Regions from separate parts of the Streptomyces sp. NPDC037100 genome, predicted to be linked through region 3. Evidence: riboswitches for the same ligand, from Rfam matches in the RefSeq annotation. Region 3 holds a riboswitch; each other region holds the start of a gene.
What was found. A riboswitch is a leader RNA that binds a small molecule or an ion and turns the genes downstream of it on or off. The one in region 3 is predicted to bind cobalamin.

Region 1 (6,963 bases), on a different contig from region 3:
ACCTGCAGCAGGCCCCTGATGCCCCTGTCCGGGCGGCCGCGCAGGCGGCGCGCGGCGCGCAGGCGCTGGACGTCGGCGATGAGGCTCGGGGCGAAGGTGAGGGCGACGACGACCGCGACACCCATCTCGTACAGGGCGCCCGGCAGGGACTTCAGCAGGCGCGAGGGGTTGGCGAGGGCGTTCGCGGCGCCGACGCAGATGAGGAGCGTGGCCAGTCTCAGTCCGTCGTACAGGGCGAACGTGAGGGCCTCCGCGGTCACCTCGCCGCCGAGGCGGATGCCCTGGGCCCAGGCGGGGAGGGGCAGCTCGGGGAGGGTGAGGAGGGTGTGCGTCCCTGGGATGGGGGAGCCGAGGACGGTCGCGAAGACGAGACGGATGAGGATCACGGCGAGGGCGAGTTTGACGAAGGCACCGTAGGAGCGGGACCAGGGGGTGTCGGGGCGGCGGCTGGCCACGACGTAGGCGGAGACGGTGATGAGGAGGCCGAGGAGGAGGGGGTTGGTGGTGCGGGTGGCCGCGGTGCCGAGGGCGAGCGCCCAGAGCCACCAGGCTCCGGGGTGCAGTTGGGCACGGCGTCGGCGCCCGGGCCGGAATGGGTGCGCGACCCGGCGCTGCGGGGTGCCGCCTGCGCCCACCCTCCTCCAGGCTCGCGACTTCTCCCCCAAGTTCCCGGCTTCGCTCGAGCAGGGGGGACCCCCATGAGCAGGCGGGACCCCCACCGCCCCAGCGGCACGACTGCCCGCAGGCCGGGCGGGACGGCTACCCACGCCGTCGTACCTGCCAGATCGCCGCGCCGCCCAGGAGCGCCACCACGGCGATACCCGCCACCAGGCCGAGGGACGGGCCGTCGTCCGACGTGGTCCTCTTCTCCGCTGCCGGCTGCTGCTTCTTCTCCTGGCTCTGCCGGACCTGTTCGCCGCAGCCCTTCTGCGGATAGCCCGAGATCGCGCACAGCAGGGCGTTGGTGTCGTAGCGCAGCGGCTTGGCGACTGCCGCCAGGGCCTCGGCCGTCGTCGCGTCGGGGGAGACCCGGGCGCAGGCCGTGCGGGCGGCGGGCGGGGTTTCACCCTCGGGCGCGTCCGACGGGGTACCGAAGTCGAGGACCAGGGCCACTCGCTTGCTGCCGTCGCGCGCGGGCGTCTTCGCGCAGATCGTCGCGAAGTCGGCCGTCCCGCGCGGCCGGGCCGCGTCATCGGAGTCCTCGCTCACCGCGAAGCGGAAGCCCTGGACGTCACCGTCCGAGGGGCGGGCCAGGGACGGGCCCTGGGTGGCGTAGACCCAGCGGCCGGCGTCGCGCTCCCAGAACGACCAGTACCGGTATCCGGCGGCCCGGGCCTGGCCCGCGCCCGCGCACAGCAGGAGCGAGGCCAGGAGGAGGAGAAGGCCCCGGCGGATCACAGCTGCTGCTGCTTCTTGCGGCCGGTGAACAGGAAGCCGATGCCGATTCCGGCGACCAGGCAGATGCCGACGTACCACCAGACCCCGAAGAAGTCCGAGCCGGAGTCCTCCTGCTCGTCCGAGGCCTTGGTCTGCTCGGCGGTCTGCGGGGCGGGGCCCGTCGCGTTGAGCTGCTTGACGAGGTCCGCGCCGCCGAAGTCGCGCGGGTTCGTGCCGGTCGCGTGGGCGGCGAGGATCAGCTGGGCGTAGGCCGCGGGACCGCTCTGCGCGGCCCAGGACGCGGAGTTCTTCTCCAGCCACCGCACGGACTTCTCGGCCTGCGTGGTCTCACCCGATGCGGCGAGCGCGACGACCGCGTCGGCGGTGTTGCCGTAGTCGGGCTGGGGCTCGGCACCGGCCAGGGCGGACATGAGATGCCCGTCGTCCTTGGCGAGGGCGGTGGTGAGGTAGGCGGCCCCGTTGGCCGCGGCCTGCTCCGGCGTCCCGGCCTTCTCGCAGGTCGCGTCGGACTTCTTGCCGGGCTCGACGACCATGCCCTTGCCCAGGGAGCCGAGCACACCGGCTGCGGTGGCGTCCGCGTTGGCGGCGAGCTTGCCCTTCTTGTCCGGCTGGAAGGCGAAGGCGCCGTCGCCGTCCCCGCCGCAGGGCAGGGCGAGCTTCAGCATCGCGTCGTAGGGGGACTTGCCGCCCTTCTCGACCTGGTCCGGCTTCTCGCCCGCGGCGGCCAGCGCGCCCACGACGACCGACGTCGAGTTGGTGTCGCTGGCACCGCCGGGTGAGTAACCCCAGCCGCCGTCCTTGTTCTGGACGGACTTCAGCCAGTCGACGGCCTTGCCGGTGGCGTCGTCGTGCCCGCCGAGCGCGGTCAGGGCCTGGACGGCGGCGGACGTGGCGTTGGTGTCCCGCATGGTCTTGGCGTCGCACGCGGTGGTGGGATCGGGGCGGTACGAGGCGAAGGAGCCGTCCGCGCACTGCTGACGCGCCAGCCACCGCACGGACTTCACCGCCGGCTTCACGCCCACCGTGTCCTGCGCGAGCAGCGCGAGGGACTGTCGCCAGACCCCGTCGTACTTCGGGTCGGTGCCGCCGTACAGGGCGGAGGGGAACGCCTGGGAGGGCGACGGGGACGGGGCGGCGGCGGCCGGGGTGGCGGCGCCGATCACGGCGACGGCGGCCAGGACCGCGGCGCTGCGGCGGACGTTCATGATCGGCGGGTGCCTCTCCCTGTGGGGGAGCCGGGCAGCGCGGGGCACCCCCCGGCGGCTCGGCTCCGTATACCTCGACGGTGCCGCGCACCGGCACTCTGCCGGGCACGCGAGCCGGTCACGAAACCGTACGGGGCGATCCGGCTCACCGCCCGGGTGGGGCGGATCACGGTTGCGGGTCAGCGCCGGAATTGCACCGGCTTCCCCCCGTACGGTGTGATGACGACCCGCTTACTGTACCTGGGCGGGGAGGACCGGCCGAGGGGCCATGGAGGGCTTCGCCCTGCGTCGGCGGGGGGTGCGGCCTCGGGGAGGGCTCGTCACCCCGTCTCAAGGTGGGCCCGGTGTGGTCTCGTTCGGCATGGCGGCCGACAGCGCGCGGCCGGCAGCCGAACCCCGCGGGGGAAGGCAACCGCGTCATGGCCCGGAGCGCGGGCCGCTGCCGACGGGTGGGACCTGCGGCTGCGGCCCGCGCCTGCCTGCTCGGTCAGCTGTCGAACCTCGACGGCCGGCGTCAGTCGGTGCAGGTTCCGTTGCACTGGTACAAGCCCAGGAAGCCGCAGCCCGATGTCGTGCTGCAGAAGCAGCACTGGCAGCGTGGGCCTTCCCACACGGTGCACCACTGCGAGGTGGTGCTGCAGTTACAGGTGGCCTGCACCCCGGCCCCCGCTTTGCCTCGAGCGGCCGGAGCGGCGTCGACGGGCCCGAGAGTCACCAGGAGCGCGGCGCTGTCGGCCATGCCGAACGCTTCCTTCGCTGCCACCTCCACGGCGGAGATGCGGCTCTGCAGCTTCGAACCCTTCTGCGGCTCGCCGCCGACGAAGCTGGCCTCGGAGCCCGCCAGGTCCAACGCCTCCTGCACGACCCGTTTCTGTTGCGCGGTCAGCGCCGGATGCGCGTCCTGGAACCGCTTCAGGTGTTCGGTCCACACCCGGCTGCGCTCGGCCGGGGAAAGCTCCACCAGTACGGCCTGACGGACAGCCGAGGGCAGCGGCGCGATGGCCGCGTACGTGCGCGGTAACGCGTTGCGGTGTGCGGCTACCCAGGACCGGGCCTCTGTCTGCGCGGAGCGCGCGAATGCCGGGGTCTGCCCCGCCATCGTCATCCCGACCGCTGTACTGACGCCGCCCGCCAGCAGCAGGAAGCGCTTGCGGCTCACGCCTGAGCGGTCCTGCTCCGCAGCACCGTCCGCGGTGGTCAGTGGCCGCCCGGTGCGGGCCGCACGACGCAGTTCGCCCAGGGCCACGAGTACGCGGCCGGTCGCCCGCAGTCCGAGTCGCCGCACCAGCGGCGGAGTCATACGGGGTCCTGTCCAGGCGCGTACCGCGCCGTCAGCCACCCGCAACAGGGTCGGCGCCCACACGGGTTCGGCGCCCATCGCCTCCTCGCGCCACCGCCGTACGTCCGCGTCGGTCAGCGGCAACACCTCCAGCTTGCCTCCGCTGGCCCGGGCGACGGCGGACGACACCGTGGTGCATGTCCCGCAGGATGAGTCGAACGCCAGGATCCAACGTGTCGTGATCTGCATTCCCTGCCCTCCGTTGGCTGCGTCTGAGGCAGTTGCCGCCACGATGCGACCAGGACGCCGCGCGGGTGCCGACCATGCCGGTGGCAGGCAGCCTCAGCAGCAGGGTCACACGATGGTGTCGATCAGGCTGAACTGGGGCAACAGCCGCATTCGGACAGCGATAACTGTGTCGTGCCCTTCTACTGGTGGACAGGTGGATTCAAGTCGTTTTCTGTTCGGTGACCCAGTGCGTTTCCGTGGCCTGACGATGCCTTCATCCGACTGCTCACCCTGCGGGGACCGGTGGTGCGGGGAAAGCCGTATCTTCGGCGGTGCGTATGACGAGTCTCCGGAGGGCCGACCGAGGCACTGCGCCGCCGGGGTGCCGACGACGGGCCGGGACGAAGTCGAACTCCTGCATTCCGCAGCGGAGTTGATCCTCTCCAGGGCGCAGAACGGCTAACGTGGGGCTTTCCGACCACACACGCAGGAGCGTCCATGACCGACCCGGTGGAGAACTCCGAGCAGGAGCCGTTCCCCAAGATCGACACCTCGGTGCCGCACTCGGCCCGGATCTGGAACTACTGGCTGGGCGGCAAGGACAACTACGAGGTCGACCGGGTCGCCGGTGACGCGTTCCGCGAGGTGTTCCCCGGTATCGAGACCGGGGCCCGCGCCGCCCGTTACTTCCTCGCCCGCGCCGTGCGCCACCTGGCCGCAGAAGAGGGCATCCGCCAGTTCCTGGACATCGGCACCGGCCTGCCCAACGTGGACAACACCCACCAGATCGCCCAGCGGGTGGCGCCGGAGAGCCGGATCGTCTACGTCGACAACGACCCACTGGTGCTGGCCCACGCCCGCGCCCTGCTCACCAGCACGGCGGAAGGCGTCACCAACTACGTGGACGCCGATCTGCGCGAGCCCGACACCATCGTCCGGGAAGCCGCGAAGACGCTCGACTTCGACCAGCCCGTCGCCCTCATGCTGATGGGCATCCTGGGCCACATCGAGGACCACGAGGAGGCCCGCTCGATCGTCCGGCGGCTGGTGGACGCCCTGCCCCCCGGCAGCTACCTGGTGCAGTACGACTCCACCGACACCAGCGAGGACTACGTCCGGGCCATCCAGACGTACAACGACGGCGGTTCGATCCCGTACATCCTCCGCAGCCCCGAGCAGATCGCCCGCTACTTCGACGGTCTGGAGCTGCTCGAACCGGGCGTGGCGTCCTGCTCGCGCTGGCGTCCCGACGCGGCGGCCCTGGGCCTGCCGGCCGAGGTGCACCAGTACGGCGGCGTCGCACGCAAGAACTGAGCCCTCGGGTCTGAGCCCTCGGGTCTGAGCCCTCGGGTCTGCTCCCTCGGGTCTGAGCCCTCGGGTCTGCTCCCTCGGGTCTGAGCCCTCGGGTCTGAGCCCTCGGGTCTGAGCCCTCGGGTCTGCTCCCTCGGGTCTGCTCCCTCGGGTCTGCTCCCTCAGGTCTGCTCCCTCAGGTCTGGGCCGTCGAGTCTGAGCCGTCAGGTCTCCTGAAGGATGCGGTGCAGGATGGTCGGAGTCTCGTCGGGCGACTCGGCTTCTACCACCAGCCGGTTCATCGCGTCCCAGTAGCACTCGATGTCGGCCGGCCGGTCGGGGTAGAGGGCGCCGGTGAGCTGCTCCAGGTAGACCACGTCGGGCAACTGTCCACCGGGCAGGCGCAGAATGGTGGCCGGACCCACCTCCGCGGCGTGTGCGCCGGTGGTCAACGGCAGGATCTGCACCGTGACGTGCGGCAGCCGGCAGCTCTCGATGAGATGCCTGAGCTGCTCCCGCATCACGCGGATGCCGCCCACGGGGCGACGCAGCGCCGCCTCGTCGATCACGGCCCACAGCCGGGTCGCCGGCTGTCGGCGCAGGATCCGCTGGCGGTCCATCCGCAGGGCGACCCGGCGGTCGGTCTCCGTCGCGCCGGCGTCCGGGTGCGCGAGCCGGACGGCCGCACGCGCGTAGTCGGCGGTCTGCAGCAGGCCGGGGACGCGCTGGACGCGGAAGCAGCGGATGACATCCGCCGCCTGTTCGGCCCCGAGGTAGGTCTGCATCCACGTCGGCACGACATCGCTGTAGGACCGCCACCAGGCGGGGGTGTTGGCCTGCTCGGCCAGCGCCATCAACGTGGCGCGCTCGGCCTCGTCCGTGACGCCGTAGAGGGTGAGCAGATCGGCGACGTCACGCAGTTTGAAGCCGTGGCGGCCGGCTTCCATCCGGCTGATCTTGGAGGAGGAGGACCGGATGACATGCCCCGCTTCCGCCCGGCCGATGCCCCGCTCCTCCCGCAGCCCGCGCAGCCGGGCGCCCAGGGCCAGCCGCGGCACCATGGGCCCGGCGCACCCGCCGTCCAGGACTCCGCTGCCGGTCGTCGTGCGTGCGGCTTTGTCGGTGCCCATGGGCGCCTCTCCCGGTGCGAGCGTTGCTTCCGACCATCCTAGGGGCGCTCCGCATCGTCAAGGGCCCTATGCCGAGGGCAGGTTCGGACGCGCGGCTCGGACACGGTGTGGGTTCCCCGAGGGAAGGTGGAGGGTGCGCGAGGCGAGCCGGCCGGTCCCGTCCGTCCGGCGGAACGGGTGCCGTCCCGACCTGGACTTCACACCGCCACGTACGTCACCGGCTCGCTCCCCGGCACCGCCTCCGCCCGTCCCAGCTTCACCAGCCGCCGCAGGTGCGCCTCGGCCTCGGACACGGCGATGGTGCGGGAGCCGTACGGGATCCGGTCCCAGGGGCGGTTCCACTCCATGCGTTCGGCGAGCTGCCAGGGGGTGAGGGGCTCGGCGAGCAGGGCCAGCAGGTCGGCCAGGCGGGACTCGTGGTGGGCGAGCAGTG
Region 2 (6,963 bases), on a different contig from region 3:
CCACGTCGGGAGCTTTGTCCGTGGCGAGGACGGCGTCGAGCTTGGCGTTCTTGTCGGGCCAGCCGTAGTACTCGTGGTTGATCTCGAGCCCGGGGTGCTTCTTCTTCACCGCGGCGTCGGCGGCCTTCACCAGTGCGGGCCAGTTGTTCTGGGCGTCGACGGTGAGCCAGACGGTCAGCTCCTTGGCGTCCGCACCCTTGTCGGAGCCCCCGCCACCCTCGCCCCCGCATGCCGCGATGGAGACCATCATGCCCGCGATTCCGATCGCGGCTGTCAGCTTGCGCTTCACGCCACCCTCCTCAGGGATCCCACAACCCCCCTGGCTCCCCGCAGTGAACGTGGGGCCGGGCCTGGACCAATGGTGTAGACCAGTACCGGGGAGCTTGGACCAGACCAGAAGGCCTGTCAAGGGCCCCGATACCGCTCTGACCAGCCGTTATGCGACCTACATATGCAGGGACCTTTAAGTAAGAAGCCAGCGAAATCCCGAGCGAGACACGGCATACTGCGGGTAGACCACAGGGAATGGTGGACTAGACCAAAACAGGCGCCGACGGTATACAAGTGGGATCGTGTCGGCAGACCGGGCCGGGAAGGCGGAGCATGAGCACCGACGTCAGCAGTGCTGAGAACGAGAACGGGGTGCCCGTCCGTACCGCGCGCGTGCCCAAGTACTACCGCCTGAAGAAGCACCTGCTCGACATGACGGAGACCCAGGCGCCGGGGACGCCGGTCCCGCCCGAGCGCACGCTGGCGGCGGAGTTCGACACCTCGCGCACGACCGTGCGCCAGGCGCTGCAGGAGCTGGTCGTCGAGGGCCGGCTGGAGCGCATCCAGGGCAAGGGCACCTTCGTCGCCAAGCCGAAGGTCTCGCAGGCGCTGCAACTGACCTCGTACACCGAGGACATGCGCGCCCAGGGCCTCGAACCCACCTCGCAACTGCTGGACATCGGCTACATCACCGCCGACGACCGCCTGGCCGGGCTGCTCGACATCACACCCGGCGGGCGCGTGCTGCGCATCGAGCGGCTGCGCATGGCCAACGGCGAACCGATGGCCATCGAGACCACCCACCTGAGCGCCAAGCGCTTCCCCGCCCTGCGCCGCTCTCTGGTGAAGTACACGTCCCTGTACACCGCGCTGGCCGAGGTCTACGACGTCCGTCTCGCGGAGGCCGAGGAGACCATCGAGACGTCGCTGGCGACCCCGCGCGAGGCCGGTCTGCTGGGCACCGACGTCGGGCTGCCGATGCTGATGCTCTCCCGGCACTCACTGGACCGGGACGGCCGGCCGGTGGAGTGGGTGCGGTCGGTCTACCGGGGGGACCGGTACAAGTTCGTGGCCCGGCTGAAGCGGCCTGCCGAGTAACCCCACCGCAGGGCTTCCGTCGCTTCTGACGCCTGGTTTCGGTTGGGTACCGCATTGCGGACGAGGGGTTCCGTTCCCGCCTCACCCTGACCTAGGGTGCCTGCGCCACAGGTGATCACCAAGGGGACGGAGCCGCCTGATGTCGCAAGCCCCGGAAGCCAGCAGAGGGCCGGTGGTGACGCCTGTGCGCGTCGTCATCGCCGTCTGCCTCATAGCGCCCTTCGTGGCCATGCTGTGGGTCGGCTCGTACGCGAAGACCGACCCGGCCTTCATCGGCATCCCGTTCTTCTACTGGTACCAGATGGCCTGGGTGCTGATCTCCACCGCTCTGACGATGATCGCCTACAAGCTGTGGCAGCGTGACCAGCGCGCCCGCTCGGCCGCGAAGGGCGGTGCGTCGCAGTGAAGGACGGCGTGAACGGCGTCGCGCTCGGCGTCTTCATCTTCTTCTTCCTGGCCGTGACGGTCATGGGCTTCCTGGCCGCGCGCTGGCGCAAGGCCGAGAACGAGCACAGTCTGGACGAATGGGGCCTGGGCGGCCGCTCGTTCGGCACCTGGATCACCTGGTTCCTGCTGGGCGGCGACCTGTACACGGCGTACACCTTCGTCGCCGTGCCGGCGGCGATCTACGCCGCGGGCGCGGCCGGCTTCTTCGCCGTGCCCTACACGATCCTGGTGTACCCGCTGATCTTCACCTTCCTCCCCCGCCTGTGGTCGGTCTCCCACAAGCACGGGTACGTCACCACGTCCGACTTCGTGCGCGGCCGCTTCGGCTCGAAGGGGCTGTCGCTGGCGGTGGCGTTGACGGGCATCCTGGCGACGATGCCGTACATCGCGCTCCAACTGGTCGGCATCCAGGCCGTGCTGGACGTGATGGGCGTCGGCGGCGGCGAGAACACCAACTGGTTCATCAAGGACCTGCCGCTGCTGATCGCGTTCGGCGTGCTGGCGGCGTACACGTACTCCTCGGGCCTGCGGGCCCCCGCGCTCATCGCGTTCGTGAAGGACACGCTGATCTACATCGTCATCGCGGTGGCGATCATCTACATCCCGATCAAGCTGGGCGGCTTCGACGAGATCTTCGCCAAGGCCGGCGAGGCGTACAGCCAGACCAACCCGGCGACGGGTGCGCCGCGCGGTGCGCTGACGCCGGCCGAGCCGGGCCAGTGGACGTACGCCACGCTGGCGCTGGGCTCCGCCCTCGCGCTCTTCATGTACCCGCACTCCATCACGGCGACGCTGTCCTCGAAGAGCCGTGAGGTGATCCGCCGCAACACCACGATCCTGCCGCTGTACTCGCTGATGCTGGGTCTGCTGGCGTTGCTCGGGTTCATGGCGATCGCGGCCGGCATCAAGGTGCAGAACGGGCAGCTGGCGATCCCGCAGCTGTTCGAGACGATGTTCCCCGACTGGTTCGCGGGCGTGGCGTTCGCGGCGATCGGCATCGGCGCGCTGGTGCCGGCGGCCATCATGTCCATCGCGGCCGCGAACCTCTTCACCCGCAACATCTACAAGGACTTCATCAAGCCGGACGCCACACCGGCACAGGAGACCAAGGTCTCCAAGCTGGTCTCCCTGCTGGTGAAGGTCGGCGCCCTGGCCTTCGTCCTCACCATGGACAAGACGGTCGCCATCAACTTCCAGCTGCTGGGCGGCATCTGGATCCTGCAGACCTTCCCGGCCCTGGTCGGCGGCCTGTTCACCCGCTGGTTCCACCGCTGGGCCCTGCTCGCGGGCTGGGCGGTCGGCATGATCTACGGCACGGTCGCCGCGTACGGCGTCGCCTCCCCGACCCAGAAGCACTTCGGCGGCTCCGCGAAGGAGATCCCGGGCATCGGGGAGATCGGCTACATCGGCCTCACGGCGTTCGTCCTGAACGTGGTGGTGACGGTGGTCCTGACCTTCGTCCTGAAGGCCCTGAAGGCCCCCGACGGCATCGACGAGACCAAGCCGGAGGACTACACGGCGGACGCGGGCGACCCCGGTGTCCAGGTGGAGCTCCCGCCTGCCACCGCCGGTTCCGCGCACTGACCTCAGGGGCGCGGGGCTGTATCACCATGCGGCTCCGCCGCGTGGGCGCGAACAACCACACGACGCCCGCAGCGGGCCGCCGAGATCACTCACAACGGCGGCCCGCTGTCGTACACACTCACCGCATGGACATCCTGATCCGCCGTGCGGGGCCCACCGAGTACGGAGCCCTCGGCGACCTCACGGCCCGGGCCTACCTCGACGACGGCCTGCTCGACTTCGGCGAGAGCGACCAGTACCTGCACGTGCTGCGGGACGTCGCCGCACGGGCGGCCTGTGCGGAGGTCCTGGCCGCACTCAGGGACGGCCGCGTGCTCGGCGGCGTCACCTTCGTCCCGTCCGGCGGCCCCATGGCCGACATAGCGGGCCCCGGAGAGGCCGAGATCCGTATGCTGGCCGTCGCGCACGCAGCCCGCGGACAGGGCGTCGGCGAGGCCCTCGTGCGCTCCTGCGTCGACCGGGCGCGGGCCACCCCGGGCTGCCGGAGCGTCGTGCTGTCGACACAACCCACCATGCACGCGGCCCACCGCATCTACGAACGGCTGGGCTTCGCCCGCACACCCGAGCGCGACTGGAACCCCCTCCCGGAGCTGACGGACATCACTCTTCTCACCTATGAGTTGACGCTCTGAAACCAGCACGACACAACATCTGGGGGTGCCGCCCGAACCCGGCACAAGATGTATGCTCATGCTCGCTGTCGCCGCAGGGGAATCCGGTGCGAATCCGGAACTGTCCCGCAACGGTGTACTTGTGCATGTCTGTTCCCGGAACCACTCCGTTCCGGGAACCGCCCCGCACAGGAGTCAGTCCGAGGACCTGCCGACAGCGCGCCCGGCCACCCGGCCGGTGTGCCCTGACGTCCGGGCCTCGTGGAATGGGCCGGTGGACGCGACGCCCCGTGCGCTCGCGTGCTGCTGCCTGCCCTCGACGAGGCCCCCGTGCCGAGCGAGGGAGAGCCCCACGTGACCATCGCGCCAGCCGAACCGGTCTCAGCCGCCGAAGAAGAGCACGACGCCCCCGGTGCCGCGCTGCTGCGGACCCTGACCGAGCTGACCGCCGACCTCCCCGACGCCGATCCCGGCCGGGTCGCCGCCGCCGCGATGCGCGGCCGCTCCGCGCAGGCGGACGAGCGGGAGTTGCGGGAGCTGGCGACGGAGGCCGCGGCCGGTCTGATCTCCGAGGACCCCGCCTACTCCCGGCTGGCCGCCCGGCTGCTGACCATCGGCATCCGCGAAGAGGCCGCCTCGCAGGGCGTCACGTCCTTCACCGAGTCCGTAGCGGTCGGCCACCGCGAGGGCCTCATCGCCGACCGGACCGCCGAGTTCGTGCGCGTCCACGCCGCCCGTCTCGACGCGCTGATCGACCGGGCGGCCGACGACCGCTTCGGCTACTTCGGCCTGCGCACGCTGCACAGCCGCTACCTGCTGCGGCACCCGTACACCCGCAAGGTCGTCGAGACGCCCCAGCACTTCATGCTGCGGGTCGCGAGCGGCCTCGCCGAGGACGACACCACGCGCGCCCTGGACGAGGTCGCGGCGCTCTACGGGCTCATGAGCCGCCTCGACTACCTCCCCTCCTCCCCCACCCTGTTCAACTCCGGCACCCGGCACCCCCAGATGTCGTCCTGCTACCTCCTCGACTCCCCCAAGGACGAGCTGGACTCGATCTACGACCGGTACCACCAGGTGGCCCGGCTGTCGAAGCACGCCGGCGGCATCGGACTGGCGTACTCCCGCATCCGGGCCCGCGGTTCGCTGATCCGCGGCACGAACGGCCACTCCAACGGCATCGTCCCGTTCCTGAAGACCCTGGACGCCTCGGTCGCCGCCGTGAACCAGGGCGGCCGGCGCAAGGGCGCGGCCGCGGTCTACCTGGAGACCTGGCACTCCGACATCGAGGAGTTCCTGGAGCTGCGCGACAACACCGGCGAGGACGCCCGCCGTACGCACAACCTGAACCTCGCGCACTGGGTGCCGGACGAGTTCATGCGGCGCGTGAACGCCGACGCCGACTGGTCGCTGTTCTCCCCCTCGGACGTGCCCGAACTGGTCGACCTGTGGGGCGAGGAGTTCGACACCGCGTACCGGGCGGCCGAGGCACAGGGCCTGGCGAAGAAGACCCTGCCCGCCCGCGAGCTGTACGGCCGCATGATGCGCACCCTGGCGCAGACCGGCAACGGCTGGATGACCTTCAAGGACGCCGCCAACCGCACCGCCAACCAGACGGCCGAGCCGGGCCACGTCGTGCACTCCTCCAACCTCTGCACGGAGATCCTGGAGGTCACCAGCGACGGGGAGACGGCGGTCTGCAACCTCGGTTCGGTGAACCTCGGCGCGTTCGTGGCCGGCGGCGACATCGACTGGGAGCGGCTGGACGAGACCGTCCGCACGGCCGTCACGTTCCTCGACCGGGTCGTGGACATCAACTTCTACCCGACCGAGCAGGCGGGCCGCTCCAACGCCCGCTGGCGTCCGGTCGGCCTCGGCGCGATGGGCCTGCAGGACGTCTTCTTCCAGCTGCGCCTGCCCTTCGACTCGCCCGAGGCCAAGGCCCTGTCCACCCGCATCGCCGAGCGCATCATGCTCGCCGCCTACGAGGCCTCAGCCGACCTCGCCGAGCGCAACGGACCGCTGCCGGCCTGGGAGAAGACCCGTACGGCCCGGGGTGTGCTGCACCCCGACCACTACGACGTCCAGCTCACCTGGCCGGAGCGCTGGGCGGCCCTGCGCGAGCGGGTCGCCACGACCGGCATGCGCAACTCGCTGCTCCTCGCCATCGCGCCCACGGCGACCATCGCCTCCATCGCGGGCGTGTACGAGTGCATCGAGCCGCAGGTGTCCAACCTGTTCAAGCGCGAGACGCTGTCGGGTGAGTTCCTCCAGGTCAACTCCTACCTGGTGGACGAGCTGAAGCGGCTCGGCGTGTGGGACGCCCGCAGCCGTGAGGCCCTGCGCGAGGCGAACGGCTCGGTGCAGGACTTCACCTGGATTCCCGAGGACGTCCGGGCCCTCTACCGCACGGCGTGGGAGATCCCCCAGCGCGGCCTGATCGACATGGCGGCGGCCAGGACCCCGTTCCTGGACCAGTCCCAGTCTCTGAACCTCTTCCTGGAGACGCCTACCATCGGCAAGCTCTCCTCGATGTACGCCTATGCCTGGAAGTCCGGGCTGAAGACGACGTACTACCTGCGCTCGCGCCCGGCGACCCGCATCGCCCGCGCCGCACAGGCCACTGTTCCCGCGCAGGCCACCCCGGACCCCGACGCGGTCGCGTGCTCCCTGGAAAACCCCGAGTCCTGCGAGGCCTGCCAGTAATTCCCACCCGCCACCCGACCGCCACCCCTGGAGGACGGCGCTTCGCGCCGACTGCTATGACTCAGAACCTTCTCGACCCCGGCTTCGAGCTCACCCTTCGTCCCATGCGCTACCCGGACTTCTACGAGCGCTACCGGGACGCCATCAAGAACACCTGGACCGTGGAGGAGGTCGACCTCCACTCGGACGTCGCCGACCTGGCCAAGCTGTCACCGGCGGAGCAGCACCTGATCGGCCGGCTGGTCGC
Region 3 (6,963 bases):
GAGGTGCATGGGCAGCTCGCTGGTCGGGACGAGGGTGCCGAGGACCTGCCGGCCGTCGAGGTCGACGCCGGTCACGTCGTCCGGCGTCAGCCGGTCGTAGGGGACGCCGGTCGGCGTGACCAGGACGGTGTTCCCGACGCGCACCGAGACGTTGCCGGACGTGCCGACGACGAGTCCGTCCGAGACCGTCCGGCGGGCCGTCGTGACGAGGTCCTCCCAGGCGCGGACCACCTCGGGGCGCGCGGTCCCGCGGAGCGGCTCCCCGGCACCTGCCGCGCTCCCCTGTACGTCCGCCGTGCGCCGCTCGTCGCCTCGCTGCTCAGCCATGCGGCGATCCTGCCAGGCGGCGCTTCGCAGCGCCGCAGAAACGGGGGTACTTCGTACACAACGGCGGCGGCACCCGGCCGGGTGAACTGACACCCCTCGACGGGTCACTCGACCGGCTGAAGCGGTTCGCCCGCGGCCGCCGGCCGCCGGAGCGCCGGGCCGCCGGGCCGGGGCGGAATATCGACCCCCCGTTGCGGTCACCCCTGCGCCCCTCCCAGTTCATCTTCCGTTCACCCAGGTTCCCTACGTTCATCGAGCCAACAACCTCGAACGATTGCCTGGGTAAATGGAAAGCTTCTCGCTGATCCTCGCGATTGTGGTGGTAACCGCACTCGCGTTCGATTTCACGAACGGTTTCCACGACACCGCGAACGCGATGGCCACCACCATTTCCACGGGCGCCATGAGGCCCAAGGTTGCGGTGGCCATGTCCGCGGTCCTCAACCTGGTCGGCGCCTTCCTGTCCGTCGAAGTCGCCAACACGATCTCCAAAGGCCTCGTCGACGAGGCCGGCATCCGTCCCGAGGTCATCTTCGCCGCCTTGGTCGGCGCGATCCTCTGGAACCTGCTGACCTGGCTGGTCGGTCTGCCCTCCAGCTCCTCCCACGCCCTCATGGGCGGTCTGATCGGCGCCACGATCGCCTCGGCGGGCGTCGGCGCGGTGCACGGGGACGTGCTGGTCACCAAGGTGCTGATCCCGGCGATCGCCGCCCCGCTGGTCGCGGGCATCGCGGCGATGCTCGCCACGCGGCTGACGTACTCCCTCGGCAGCAAGGCCGACGACAAGGCGTCCAAGAAGGGCTACCGGGCCGGCCAGATCGCCTCCGCGGGCCTGGTCTCCCTGGCTCACGGCACCAACGACGCGCAGAAGACGATGGGTGTCATCACCCTCGCCCTGGTCGCCGGCGGCGCCGTCGCGCCCGACTCCGACCCGCCCATGTGGGTCATCCTCTCGGCGGGTCTCGCCATCGCGCTCGGCACCTACCTGGGCGGCTGGCGCATCATCCGGACCATGGGCAAGGGACTGACCGACCTCCAGCCGCAGCAGGGCTTCGCCGCCCAGACCTCCGCGGCTACGGTCATCCTGGCCTCCTCGCACCTCGGTTTCTCCCTGTCCACGACGCACTCGGTGTCCGGCTCGGTGATGGGTGCCGGGCTCGGCCGCAAGGGTGGCGTGGTCCGCTGGTCCACCGCGACGCGGATGTTCGTCGCCTGGGGTCTGACGCTGCCGGCGGCGGCCCTGGTGGCTGCTCTCGCCGAGTACGTCACCGGCTTCGGCAACTGGGGCACCGCCGTGGTGGCCGTCTTCCTCGTCGCCTCCAGCGCGGTGATCTGGAAGCTCTCGCGGCGTGAGATCGTCGACCACACCAACGTCAACGACACCGACGAGGTGGAGCCCGCGGGCGTGGTCACCACGGCGATGGCCGCGGTCACGCCGCCGCCGGCGGGTGGCACGGCCACGGCGTCGGAGGACCCGGTCCCCTCGTTCCCGTCGCAGGCCACCGCCGAGCGAACGCCGACCACGACCACCACGGTCTGACCCGCCACCGGTTACAAGGAAGAGTCTCCGATATGAAGATCGACTGGGCGGCCCTCGGCTCCGTCTTCGGCGTCAGCCTCGTGGTCACCGTGGCCCTCGTCGGCCTGTTCACCCTCGGCATCACCGGCCTGTCGCGCCGCGAGCGGGCGGTGGCGGAGGGCGGATCCGCGAGCCTCGCGGTCACCGGCGCGTACGCGTGCTTCGCGGCGTGTGCGGCGGCCGTGGGGTACGGGATCTATCTGATCGTGGCCTGACCGACCGCACGTCGTGTCCGCCGGGCGGCACGGGACTTCGGGTCCCGTGCCGCCCGGTCGTCGTGTGGGGGCAGGGGCGATGTGGGGTTCTCCACACTCTCCCCCCGCAGGTCAACGGCAAGTTGACGGCGGTTCCCGGCCATGGTGGACTGCCGGGGCCAGTACGGCGGCAGGAGAGGAAGCCGGTGCGAGTCCGGCGCGGTCCCGCCACTGTCACCGGGGTAGCAATCCCCGGGAGCCAGGAACTCTCACCGCCGGTCTCGTCGAACCAGGGCGTGGACACCCTGAGTGAGGACACATATCGCCATGCGCGGCTGCCGATCGAGGTTCACCACCCCACCCCTGCCCGCCCTCCTGGCCGGCTGAGCCCATGGGTGCCGGTCGCGTCTTCGCGTACGGCGCCGCCGCCGGTCTGATCGGTGACCTGCTGCTCGGTGATCCTCGCCGGGGGCATCCGGTCGCCGCGTTCGGACGGGCCGCGGGTGCCGTGGAACGAGTGCTGTGGCGGGACCACCGCGGGTGGGGCGCGCTGCACACCGCCGTGTGTGCCGGAGGGGCCGTCGCCCTCGGGTCCGTCGCCGCGCGTGCCGTGCGGACGTCCCCCGTCGCGGCCGTCGCACTGACCGGAGCCGCCACCTGGGCCGTCGTCGGGGGGACTTCACTCGCCCGGGAGGCGCGGACCATCGGGCGCGCTCTGGAGGCCGGGGACGTCGAGGCGGCCCGGGCGCGGCTGCCTCATCTGTGCGGGCGGGACCCGCAGGCCCTTGATGCCGACGGCATGGCCCGGGCCGTGGTCGAGTCCGTCGCCGAGAACACCTCCGACGCGGTGGTGGGGGCGCTCGTGTGGGGGGCCGTCGCAGGGGTGCCGGGGCTGCTCGGGTTCCGGGCCGTCAACACCCTGGACGCCATGGTCGGGCACAAGTCGGCCCGCTACCGCCGCTACGGGTGGGCTTCCGCGCGGCTGGACGACCTCGCCGGGTGGCCGGGAGCGCGGCTGACCGCCGTACTCTCCACCCTGGCCGGGCCGGATCCGCGGGGGGCCGTGCGGGCCTGGCGGGCCGATGCGGCCAAGCATCCGAGCCCCAACGCCGGGCCCGTGGAGGCCTCGTTCGCGGGGGCGCTCGGGGTGCGGCTCGGCGGGACGCTCTCCTACGGCGGGCGGGTGGAGCACCGGCCCGTGCTGAACACGCAGGGGCGTGCCGTGGGCACGCACGACGTCGAACGCGCCGTGCGGCTGTCGAAGCGCGTCACCTGGCTCGCGCTCGGGGTGTGCGCCGGGGCGCGGTTGCTCACAAGTGCGCGGGTGCTCAGCAGTGCGCCGTCGCTCAAGGGCGCGCGGTCGCCGAAGAGGGGGAAATGACATGAGCGGTGGGCTTCTCGTCGCCGGTACCACCTCCGACGCCGGCAAGAGCGTCGTGACCGCCGGGATCTGCCGGTGGCTGGTGCGCCAGGGCGTCAAGGTCGCGCCCTTCAAGGCGCAGAACATGTCCCTGAACTCCTTCGTGACGACGGAGGGGGCCGAGATCGGGCGGGCGCAGGCCATGCAAGCCCAGGCCTGCCGCATCGAGCCGACCGCGCTGATGAATCCGGTGCTGCTCAAGCCCGGCGGCGAGCAGAGCAGTCAGGTCGTGCTGCTGGGCAAGCCGGTCGGGGAGATGAGTGCGCGCGGCTACCACGGCGGCCGGCAACAGCGGTTGCTCGGTACGGTGCTGGACTGCCTGGAGCAGTTGCGGGGCACGTATGACGCGGTGATCTGTGAGGGGGCCGGTTCTCCCGCCGAGATCAATCTGCGGCGGACGGACATCGTGAACATGGGGATCGCCCGGAACGCCGGGCTGCCCGTACTCGTCGTCGGCGACATCGACCGGGGCGGTGTGTTCGCCTCGTTCTTCGGGACGGTGGCGCTGCTGTCGCCCGAGGACCAGGAGTGTGTCGCCGGGTTCCTCGTCAACAAGTTCCGCGGGGACGTCTCCCTGCTGGAGCCGGGCCTGGACATGCTGCACGGGCTCACCGGGCGGCGGACGTACGGCGTGCTGCCGTTCCGGCACGGGCTCGGGATCGACGAGGAGGACGGGCTCAGGGTCTCCCTGCGGGGGGCCGTGCGGGAGTCCGTCGTCGCCCCGCCCGTCGGCGAGGACGTGCTGCGCGTCGCGGTCTGTGCCGTGCCGCTCATGTCCAACTTCACCGACGTGGACGCGCTGGCCGCCGAACCGGGCGTCGTGGTGCGGTTCGTGGACCGGCCGGAGGAACTGTCCGACGCCGACCTCGTCATCGTGCCCGGCACCCGCGGGACGGTCCGGGCGCTGGAGTGGCTGCGGGAGCGCGGACTCGCCGAGGCCCTGGTCCGCAGGGCCGCCGACCAGCGGCCCGTGCTCGGCATCTGCGGCGGTTTCCAGATCCTCGGCGAACACATCGAGGACGACGTCGAGAGCCGCCGGGGTCACGTCGACGGGCTCGGAATCCTGCCCGTGCGGGTGCGGTTCGCCCGCGAGAAGACCCTCACCCGGCCGTCCGGGGAGGCCCTCGGGGAGCAGGTCGAGGGCTACGAGATCCACCACGGGGTCGCCGACGTCACGGCAGGGACTCCGTTCCTGGACGGCTGCCGGGTCGGCCAGACCTGGGGCACGCACTGGCACGGCTCGCTGGAGTCGGACGGCTTCCGGCGGGCCTTTCTGCGCGAGGTGGCGGCCGCCGCGGGCCGCCGTTTCGTGCCCGCGCCGGACACCTCGTTCGCCGCGCTGCGCGAGGAGCAGCTCGACCGGCTCGGCGACCTGATCGAACAGCACGCGGACACGGACGCGCTGTGGCGGCTCATCGAGTCCGGCGCGCCGCAAGGACTGCCCTTCATTCCACCGGGAGCACCCGCATGAGCACTGTGTTGTTGTTGTCGACCGCCGACACGGACCTGCTGGCGGCCCGAGCCGCCTCCGGTGCCGACTACCGGATCGGCAACCCCACCCGCGTGGACGTCCGGGAGGAGCTACCTGCCCTGCTGGACGGGGCGGGCATCGCCGTCGTCCGGCTGCTCGGCGGCAAGCGGGCCTGGGAGGACGGGCTCGCCGCGCTGAAGGCCTCCGGCATCCCCACCGTGCTGCTCGGCGGCGAGGCCGTGCCGGACGCGGAGCTGATGGCCGAGTCGTCCGTACCGGCCGGTGTCGTCGCGGAGGCGCTGAGGTACCTCGTGGAGGGCGGGCCGGACAACCTCACCGAACTCGCCCGGTTCCTCTCCGACACCGTGCTGCTGACGGGCGAGGGGTTCGTCGAGCCGCGGAAGATGCCGGAGTACGGCGTCCACGGCGAGCGTGAGCTCGTGCCGGGCCGTCCGACCGTCGGCGTGCTCTTCTACCGGGCCCACGAGCTGAGCGGCAACACCGCCTTCGTCGACACCCTGTGCGACGCGATCGAGGCGCGCGGTGCCAACGCGCTGCCCGTGTACTGCGGTTCGCTGCGCGGGGCGGACGAGGGGCTCTACGAGATCCTCGGGCAGGCGGACACCCTGGTCGCCACCGTGCTCGCCGCCGGCGGCACCCACGCCTCGCAGGCCTCGGCGGGCGGCGACGAGGAGGCCTGGGACATCGGCGCCCTCGCCGAGCTGGACATCCCGGTGCTGCAGGGCCTGTGCCTGACGTCCTCGCGGCAGGCCTGGGCGGACTCCGACGCCGCCCTCTCCCCCATGGACGCCGCGATGCAGGTGGCCATCCCGGAGTTCGACGGGCGGCTGATCACCGTGCCGTTCTCCTTCAAGGAGCAGGGCCCGGACGACGTGCCCGTCTACGTCGCGGACCCGGAGCGTGCGGGGCGCGTCGCCGGCATCGCCGTACGGCACGCGCGACTGCGGCACAAGGAGAACGCCGAGAAGAAGCTCGCGCTGGTCTTCACCGCCTACCCGACCAAGCACTCGCGGGTCGGCAACGCGGTCGGGCTGGACACCCCGGCCTCGGCGGTGCGGGTGCTGGACGCGCTGCGGGACGCCGGGTACGTCGTCGAGGGGCATCCGGACGAGGGTGACGAGCTGATCCACCGGCTCATCAACGCCGGCGGGCACGACGTGGAGTGGCTGACGGAGGAGCAGCTGGCCGCCGCGCCCGCGCGGGTGCCGCTGGCCGACTACCGGGCGTGGTTCGAGAAGCTCGACCCGGAGCTGAAGGACGCCATGACCGAGGCGTGGGGCGAGCCGCCCGGCAGTCTCTACGTCGACGGCGACGACATCGTGCTGGCGTCCCTGCAGTTCGGGAACGTCGTCGTGATGATCCAGCCGCCGCGCGGTTTCGGTGAGAACCCGATCGCGATCTACCACGACCCGGACATGCCGCCGTCCCACCACTACATGGCGGCCTACCGGTGGCTGGAGAACAGCTTCGGCGCGGACGCCATCGTCCACATGGGCAAGCACGGCACGATGGAGTGGCTGCCCGGCAAGGGCCTCGGGCTCAGCGGCGGCTGCGCCCCGGACGCGGTCCTCGGGGACCTGCCGCTGATCTACCCGTTCATCGTCAACGACCCGGGCGAGGGCACCCAGGCCAAGCGCCGCGGGCACGCCACGGTCGTCGACCACCTCGTGCCGCCGATGGCCCGCGCCGACACCTACGGCGACCTGGCCAAGCTGGAGCAGCTCCTCGACGAGTACGCGCTGGTCTCGGACCTGGACCCGACGAAGGCCCCGACCGTGCGCGCCCAGATCTGGACGCTGGTCAAGGCGGCCGAACTCCACCACGACCTGCACGTCGACGAGCAGCCGGACGACGAGGAGTTCGACGAGTTCGTCATGCACATCGACGGCTATCTGTGCGAGATCAAGGACGTGCAGATCCGTGACGGCCTGCACATCCTGGGCGGCGGGCC
Region 4 (6,963 bases), on a different contig from region 3:
ACACCCCGAGCACGAACGGGTCGGCGAGCGGGTTGCGCAGCAGGGACTGCATCACCGCCCCGCACACCGCCAGTCCGGCCCCGCACACGGCGGCGAGCAGAGTGCGCGGCAGTCGCAGCTGCCAGACGATCCCGTCCCGGATCGGCGTCAGCCCCGAGCTGCCGAGGCCGAGATGGGCGGCCACGACGGCCCACACCTCGGCGACGCCGAGGTCGGCGGGACCGATGGTGATGGCCACGGCGAGGGAGACCACGAGCGCGACGGCCCCGGCCATGCCCAGCGCGAGCCCGGCCCCACCCCCGGGCCGGGCGGACGGCGGCTCCTGCTCCCGGGCGGTCACTTCACCAGCCCGAACCGGCGCAGCCCGGCGGCGACCTGTTCCACGCCCTCGACGGTGCGGATCGTCGGGTTCATGGCCTGCCCGCTGAGCAGCACGTACCGCTTGTGCCGGACGGCGTCCATGTTCCTGGTGACCGGGTTGGACTCCAGGAAGGCGATCTTCTTCGCGGCCGACTCGGCGGTCTGGGACTCCCGGGTCAGGTCGCCGATGACGAGGACGTCGGGGTCGCGGTCCGCGACCGTCTCCCAGTTGACCTGTGGCCACTCCTCGTGGGTGTCGTCGAAGACGTTCTTCGCTCCGAGGGCCCGGGTGATGATGCCGGGTGCTCCGCAACAGCCCGCCATGTAGGGCGACTCGGAGTTCGCGAACCAGTAGAGGAGGGTGACGTCGGAGGCGTCGATGCCCTTCGTGGCCTTCTTCATGCGCTCCCGGAGGGAGGCCACGAGGTCGTCGCCGCGTTTCCTCACGCCGAACACGGTCGCGAGGTCGTGGACTTCGCCGTAGACGGTGTCGATGTCCAGGGCCTTGTCGCGTGCGCCGTCGCCGCCGCCCGAGTTGTCCTTGCCGGCGCAGTCGGACGGGGAGACGTAGGTGGGGACGCCGAGCTTCTCGAACTGCTCGCGGGTGGCGACGCCGCCCTTGCCGAGGGTGGAGACGAAGGACGCGGCGACGAAGTCGGGCTCGGTGTCCAGGACGCGTTCGAAGGAGGGGGTGTCGTCGGCGATGCGCGGCACCGTCGCGTTCGCCTTCTCCAGTCCCTTCATCACGGGGTCGGTCCAGGTGGCCGTGCCCGCGAGGCGGTCGGCGAGACCGAGGGAGAGCAGGATCTCGGTGGTGCCCTGGTTGAGGGACACGGCGTGCCGCGGCGGGGCCGGGACGCGGACCTCGTGCCCGCAGTCGGTGAGCGTGACGGCGGCCTTCGCGTCGGTGGACGTGCTGCCGCCGCAGCCGGTCACGAGAAGGGAGCCGGCCGCGAGCAGAACGGCGGCACGGGCGGGTCGGGCGAGGGGCACGGGAACCAGTCCTCAGTCGTCGAGGGCTCGATCGCGGAGCCCGGTCGTACGGAGCTCCCCCGCCGCGCGCGGCCGCGGGGGCCGCCAGCAGGTCTTCGGACTCGGGTTCACCCGGGTCGGAGCGCCTTCCCGGACGTCCGCGAAGGAGTCCAGTGGCAAAGGCCCCGCCCGTCCCCCTCACCGCTGCGCGTCAGTTCCGGATTCGCACCGGATTCCCTGACCCACGTACATGGGTTCGACTGGCCCCGGCAAGCTATCACGGGGGCCGTCCGGGGAATCACCGCGCACCCGGCGCCGTTGAACGGAGAGCAGCTTGCCCACGACTTCCGAGGAGGCCGCCGGTGTACGGCGACGAGGCAACGGTCCGCAGGATCCTCACCGAGCTCGGCGACACCTGGGCCGTGGTGGGCCTGTCGTCGAACCGGCAGCGCGCGGCGTACGGCGTCGCCGCCGTGCTCCAGCGCTTCGGCAAGCGTGTGGTGCCCGTGCATCCGAAGGCGGAGACGGTGCACGGGGAGAAGGGCTACGCGAGCCTGGCGGACATCCCCTTCGACGTGGACGTCGTGGACGTGTTCGTGAACAGCGACCTCGCCGGCGCCGTCGCGGACGAGGCGGTCGCCAAGGGCGCGAAGGGCGTCTGGTTCCAGCTCGACGTGGTCGACGAGGCGGCGTACGACCGGGCCCGCGCGGCGGGCCTGGAGATGGTGATGGACCGCTGCCCGGCGATCGAGATCCCACGGCTGTCTCATCACGGCGTACAGAAACCCTGAAGCGTTCGCCAGGAAATACCCGCGCCCGGTCAAGGCTGCACAACTCGTCTTCTTCGGTCGGATGACCGATTCCTAACCTGAGGCCTCCTGCTCGCCGGACTCTGCGAGCTCATCTATGAGAGGCCCCTGAATCCATGGAAAGAGACGGCCTGCGCCGGGAGGTCGGACTGATCGGGCTCATGTGGGCCTCGGTCGGTTCCATCATCGGCTCGGGCTGGTTGTACGGCGCCGAGAAGGCCGTCGTGGCGGCCGGCCCCGCGGCGATCCTGTCCTGGCTGATCGGTGCGGTGGCGATCGTGCTGCTGGCCCTGGTGCACGCGGAACTCGGCGGCATGTTCCCGGTCGCCGGCGGCACAGCCCGTTATCCGCACTACGCGTTCGGCGGACTGGCCGGCATGTCCTTCGGCTGGTTCTCCTGGCTCCAGGCCGCGACGGTGGCACCGATCGAGGTCGAGGCCATGATCGGCTACGCCGGGCACTGGCACTGGGCGCAGGGTTTCCAGCACCCGAAGGACGGGACGCTGACGACGAGCGGCTTCGTCGTCGCGGTCGTCCTGATGGCCGTGTTCGTCGTCGTCAACTTCCTCGGGGTGCGGATCCTGGCGCACACCAACAGCGCCGCCACCTGGTGGAAGGTGGCCGTGCCGCTGGCGGCGATCTTCATCATCGCGGCGGGCAACTTCCACCCGGGCAACTTCACCGAGCACGGCTTCGCACCGTTCGGCGCCCATGGTGTGCTGAGTGCCGTCAGTTCCAGCGGCATCATCTTCGCCCTGCTGGGCTTCGAGCAGGCGATCCAGCTGGCGGGCGAGAGCCGCGACCCGCAGCGGGATCTGCCGCGCGCGACGATCGGTTCGGTCGCCATCGGAGCGGCCGTCTACGTCCTGCTCCAGGTCGTCTTCATCGCCGCCCTGCCGCTGGGCTCGTTCGCGCACGGCTGGACCAAGCTCGACTACCCCGGCATCAGCGGCCCGTGGGCCGGGCTCGCGACTTTGCTGGGCCTCGGCTGGCTGAGCGTCGTGCTGTACCTGGACGCGGTGGTCTCCCCGGGCGGCACCGGCCTGATCTACACGACGGCCACGTCCCGGGTCTCCTACGGACTGGCCCGCAACGGCTACGCGCCGAAGCTGTTCGTCCGCACCGACGCGCGCGGCGTGCCATGGCTCGGACTGATCGTGTCCTTCGTGACGGGCGTGGTCTGCTTCCTGCCGTTCCCGAGCTGGCAGCAGCTGGTCGGCTTCATCACCTCGGCGAGCGTGCTGATGTACGCGGGTGCCCCGCTGGCCTACGGCGTCTTCGCCGACCGGCTGCCACACCGGGAACGCCCCTACCGCCTGCCCGGCGGGAAGGTCCTCTCGCCGCTGTCCTTCGTGGTGGCCGATCTCATCATCTACTGGTCCACCTGGGACACCCTGTGGCGGCTCGGCGTGGCCATCGTCCTCGGCTACGTCCTGCTCGGCGGCTACGCCTGGTACGCCACGAGCAAGGGCCTGCCCGACGCTCCCCGGCTCGACTGGAAGGCCGCCCAGTGGCTGCCCGTCTACCTGCTGGGCATGGGCGTCATCTCCTGGCAGGGCGGCTTCGGCGGCCAGAGACACATCGGACTGTGGTGGGACAGCGCGGTCATCACGGTGTTCTCGCTGGCGATCTACTACTGGGCCAGGGCGTCGGCCTCCCGGCCGGAGGAGATCGAGCGGAGCATCGGGGAGGTGGCCGCCACCGAGGTGGCCGTCCACTGACGGCCCGCCCCGGTCAGTCGCCGAGGGCCGTACGGACACCGTCGATCGACGGCATGTCCGTGCGGCCCCGCGCCGAAACGCAGGCCACGGCACGCCGCAGGCCCCGGTGGAGCAGCAGCGGAGCGTCCGGCCCCAGGGCTTCGAGGAGCGGGGCGACGGCGTTCTCCAGCATCGCCGTCGCCATGGCCCAGCCGTCCGCGGTACGGTCGTACAGCAGCCGCAGCGCGGTTGCGGGAGACCTGCCCAGGAGGATGGCGAACAGCTCGCGCAGCACTTCGTCACGCTCCACGCGTTCCCAGGGATTGTCCGAGAGCGCGAGCGTCCGCTCCAGCAGGTTCTCCGCGTCGACCAGGCCGGCCGTGGCCGGGGAGCGGGCCAGTTGCAGCAACGTCACCGCGTACTGGGCGGCTTCGGCCCGTTCCGCCGCGGCCACGACGTCGGCGCACAGCTCCGCTACGGCCGGGTGGCCCGCACCGTGGATCTCGGCCGCGCGGGCCACCAGCGCCGCCACGGCCGGAAGCCTCGGCGAGTCCAGCAGCGGCCGCACCCGTGCGGCGCCGGCCTGCGGGCCGAAGAGAGCCATGTCCACGTAGGCCGCGTACAGCGCGTCCTCCAGGACCGGCAGGGACTCGACGGCCGGGGGCGCCCCGGCCGCGGTCACGATGCACTCGTTGGCGATGGCCGGGGCGAGCATCACACCGGTGAGCAGCGGCCCGTGGATGTCCGGGGGCATCCCGAGCAGGGAGCGGTGCGCGTAGGCGAACGGCGGGTACGGCTGCCGGCCGGCCACCGCGTCGAAGGCGTAGCGGCGGGAGGCATCGGCGCCGAAGGCCAATTGGAACATGTACAGCAGGTACGGGTTGCCGTCGGCGCCGAGGAACTCCATGGCCCGGTCGGCCTCCCACGGCACGATCCGCACCGCGGCCTCGAATCTGCTGCGGTGGTCGGGGCGCACATAGGCCAGGGGCCCGTCCTGCTCCTGCGGCAGGTTCCACTCGTACCGGGGTATCTCGGCGTACGCCTGTCCGAACTCGGCCCACAGCCGGTCGGCCGCCGCCCGGTCCGCTCCTGCGGCGGTCCCGAAGAGCCCGGCGAGTCCGACGACTCGCTCGCCGGGATCGGTCAGGGCGTGCACGAGCGTCCGGGCTCGGTCCGGGTCCCGTACGGCGACGGCCTCGGCGAAGCAGCGGATCGTACGGGCCCAGGAGTACGGGTGCCCGACCGACCAGGTGCCGGGCGCCATGGCGCGCAGGACGTCCGACGGATCGCGGTGGAAGCGTTGTTCGACGAGCCGGCGCCAGTCGTTGGTGTGGTTGACCACCATGGGCATCTCGGCCACGGGACCGCCGACGGTGTTCCCCCGGGCCACGCCACCCCCTTCTCCCGCCAGGTGGTAGAAGCCCCACATCGGCGGGTCGGCCACGGGCGGCACCTCCTCGGCGGCGTGCAGCGCCTCGTCCAGGAGCGAGCGGGCCATGGCCAGGTCGCCTGTGTCGGCGCGCCGGTGGGCGACGAGCGCGAGGGTCGAGTAGCGGTCCTTGAAGGGCGGCTGCCACTCGGTGGTGGCGATCGCGCGGGCGTAGGCCACGGCCCGCTCCGGGGCACGGCCGGCCAAGGCCTCGGCGAGGGTCTCCAGGTCCCCGTCGTGGTGCAGTCGGCTGAACATGTCCCGAGACGACGGCTCGGGGGGAACCCGAGCGCAGGTGGCGTCGATCAACGCCGTCGCCGCCTCGCCGTCGAAGGTGGCGAGTACCTTCGCGGCCTTGTTCGTGTACCAGACACCGTTGCCGAAGCCCAGGACCCGGTCGATCAGCCGGTGCGCGGCAGGGACGTCACCGAGGGCCGCCCAGGTGCGTGCGGCGTGGAAGAAGGCGTCGGTGACCAGGCCCGTCACCTCCACGGCCTCCAGACGGCGCAGCAGCTCTCGCGACAGCGCCGGGAACGGTCCCGCGGCGTGTTCGGCCGCCTCGGCCACCGCCTGGGCGAGCGCACCGTCCTCCCCGGGCCAGGCTTCGGCCAGTTCCCGCAGCGCCTGCTCGGCGAGGCGGTCGGCGTGTTCGGGTCGCGTGGCCCGCAGCGTCCCGGCGAGGCGTACGAAGGACGTCAGCCGCTCCGCGGGAGCGGCGTGGCGCAGGGCGCGCCCGGTCCACGCCAGCAGCTCGTCCCGGCCAGCGCCGTGGGCCCGGTCCGCGAGGTCGAGGTAGGCGCCACAACGCCCGGAGCTCATCCCCGCCACGAGTTCGATGGCGTCGCCGTGGTCGGCCTCGTCGGCCGCGGCACGCAGCACGTCGTCGGGCGGAGCCGGTTTCCAGGCCTCGCGCTGGGTCCGCTGCCAGAGGTGAAGGGCCAGCCGCAGGTCGTGGGGAGCGAGCCTGCGTGCCGCCTCCTCCACGAAACCCCGCACGGAGTCGTGTGTGTCGAGCGGCGCCACGGACGCGGCCTCGCCCAGCAGTTCGCGCACGGCCGTCCGGCGCACCGGATGCGCGGTGTAGCGGTGCACCTCGAGCAGGGCGGCCACCTGCTGCCCGGACGGCGCCAGCGCGCTGAGCCGCGTCATGGCCTCGTCGACCCGGCCGAGCCGGGCCAGCAGCCCGTACACGGCGGGCGCCGCCATGGAGGTCGCCCGCCGTAACTGACGCCGTACCGTGGCGAGGAAGAGCACCGTCGGGGTGGCCGACGGTGTGGGAGCGCCGTCGAGCAGGTGGTCGGCGGCCGTCTCGACGACCCTGGCGAAGTACCGGTCGGAGCCGAACGCGGCCCGGCCGGCCAGGCGCAGCCCCGGGCACACCAGGTCCGGCACCTCGGCGGCGATCGCGGGCCGGCACTGGACGAGATGGTGAGCGAGGTGGGCCAGGCCGTACCGGTCCACCGCCGGCCAGTCGACGTCCGCCCAGGACGGGGCCCCGGCGCGGTAGTGGCGCACGATGCGCTCGTGCCACTCCTGTTCGGCGACGCCCCAGTCGGGGTTCTCCCGGGTTACCTGAGGGTCCGTCAGAAACTGGGCGACGGACGGGTGGTAGAAGGCGTATCGGCCGTCCCGGACCGACAGCAGCCAGCGGATCCGGCTCAGCACCGAGTGAACCGCCCGAGGCCAGACCCGG

Region 1: another riboswitch for cobalamin. It lies ahead of ACZ7EG_RS01165 (prenyltransferase/squalene oxidase repeat-containing protein); the one in region 3 lies ahead of ACZ7EG_RS24835 (cobalamin biosynthesis protein).
Region 2: another riboswitch for cobalamin. It lies ahead of ACZ7EG_RS05990 (ribonucleoside-diphosphate reductase subunit alpha); the one in region 3 lies ahead of ACZ7EG_RS24835 (cobalamin biosynthesis protein).
Region 4: another riboswitch for cobalamin. It lies ahead of ACZ7EG_RS32790 (ABC transporter substrate-binding protein); the one in region 3 lies ahead of ACZ7EG_RS24835 (cobalamin biosynthesis protein).

What each region holds. Positions count from the first base shown of each region.
Region 1 covers NZ_JBVJSX010000001.1:242,180-249,142, reverse strand. Annotated here, with positions in the region: gene ACZ7EG_RS01175 (energy-coupling factor transporter transmembrane component T) at 1-635, opposite strand, end outside; gene ACZ7EG_RS01170 (SCO2322 family protein) at 760-1,398, opposite strand; gene ACZ7EG_RS01165 (prenyltransferase/squalene oxidase repeat-containing protein) at 1,395-2,603, opposite strand; adenosylcobalamin-variant (AdoCbl-variant) riboswitch at 2,729-2,819, opposite strand; gene ACZ7EG_RS01160 (bacteriocin fulvocin C-related protein) at 3,118-4,131, opposite strand; gene ACZ7EG_RS01155 (SAM-dependent methyltransferase) at 4,609-5,424, shown strand; gene ACZ7EG_RS01150 (helix-turn-helix domain-containing protein) at 5,625-6,530, opposite strand; gene ACZ7EG_RS01145 (MBL fold metallo-hydrolase) at 6,728-6,963, opposite strand, start outside.
Region 2 covers NZ_JBVJSX010000002.1:183,952-190,914, forward strand. Annotated here, with positions in the region: gene ACZ7EG_RS05965 (extracellular solute-binding protein) at 1-289, opposite strand, end outside; gene ACZ7EG_RS05970 (GntR family transcriptional regulator) at 604-1,368, shown strand; gene ACZ7EG_RS05975 (DUF3311 domain-containing protein) at 1,508-1,774, shown strand; gene mctP (monocarboxylate uptake permease MctP) at 1,771-3,399, shown strand; gene ACZ7EG_RS05985 (GNAT family N-acetyltransferase) at 3,525-4,031, shown strand; cobalamin riboswitch at 4,084-4,240, shown strand; gene ACZ7EG_RS05990 (ribonucleoside-diphosphate reductase subunit alpha) at 4,365-6,716, shown strand; gene ACZ7EG_RS05995 (ribonucleotide-diphosphate reductase subunit beta) at 6,773-6,963, shown strand, end outside.
Region 3 covers NZ_JBVJSX010000007.1:391,899-398,861, reverse strand. Annotated here, with positions in the region: gene ACZ7EG_RS24850 (class II aldolase/adducin family protein) at 1-327, opposite strand, end outside; gene ACZ7EG_RS24845 (inorganic phosphate transporter) at 614-1,867, shown strand; gene ACZ7EG_RS24840 (hypothetical protein) at 1,900-2,121, shown strand; cobalamin riboswitch at 2,234-2,391, shown strand; gene ACZ7EG_RS24835 (cobalamin biosynthesis protein) at 2,492-3,481, shown strand; gene ACZ7EG_RS24830 (cobyric acid synthase) at 3,483-4,991, shown strand; gene cobN (cobaltochelatase subunit CobN) at 4,988-6,963, shown strand, end outside.
Region 4 covers NZ_JBVJSX010000012.1:189,012-195,974, forward strand. Annotated here, with positions in the region: gene ACZ7EG_RS32785 (FecCD family ABC transporter permease) at 1-274, opposite strand, end outside; gene ACZ7EG_RS32790 (ABC transporter substrate-binding protein) at 337-1,353, opposite strand; cobalamin riboswitch at 1,437-1,597, opposite strand; gene ACZ7EG_RS32795 (CoA-binding protein) at 1,695-2,123, shown strand; gene ACZ7EG_RS32800 (APC family permease) at 2,258-3,862, shown strand; gene ACZ7EG_RS32805 (hypothetical protein) at 3,876-6,963, opposite strand, start outside.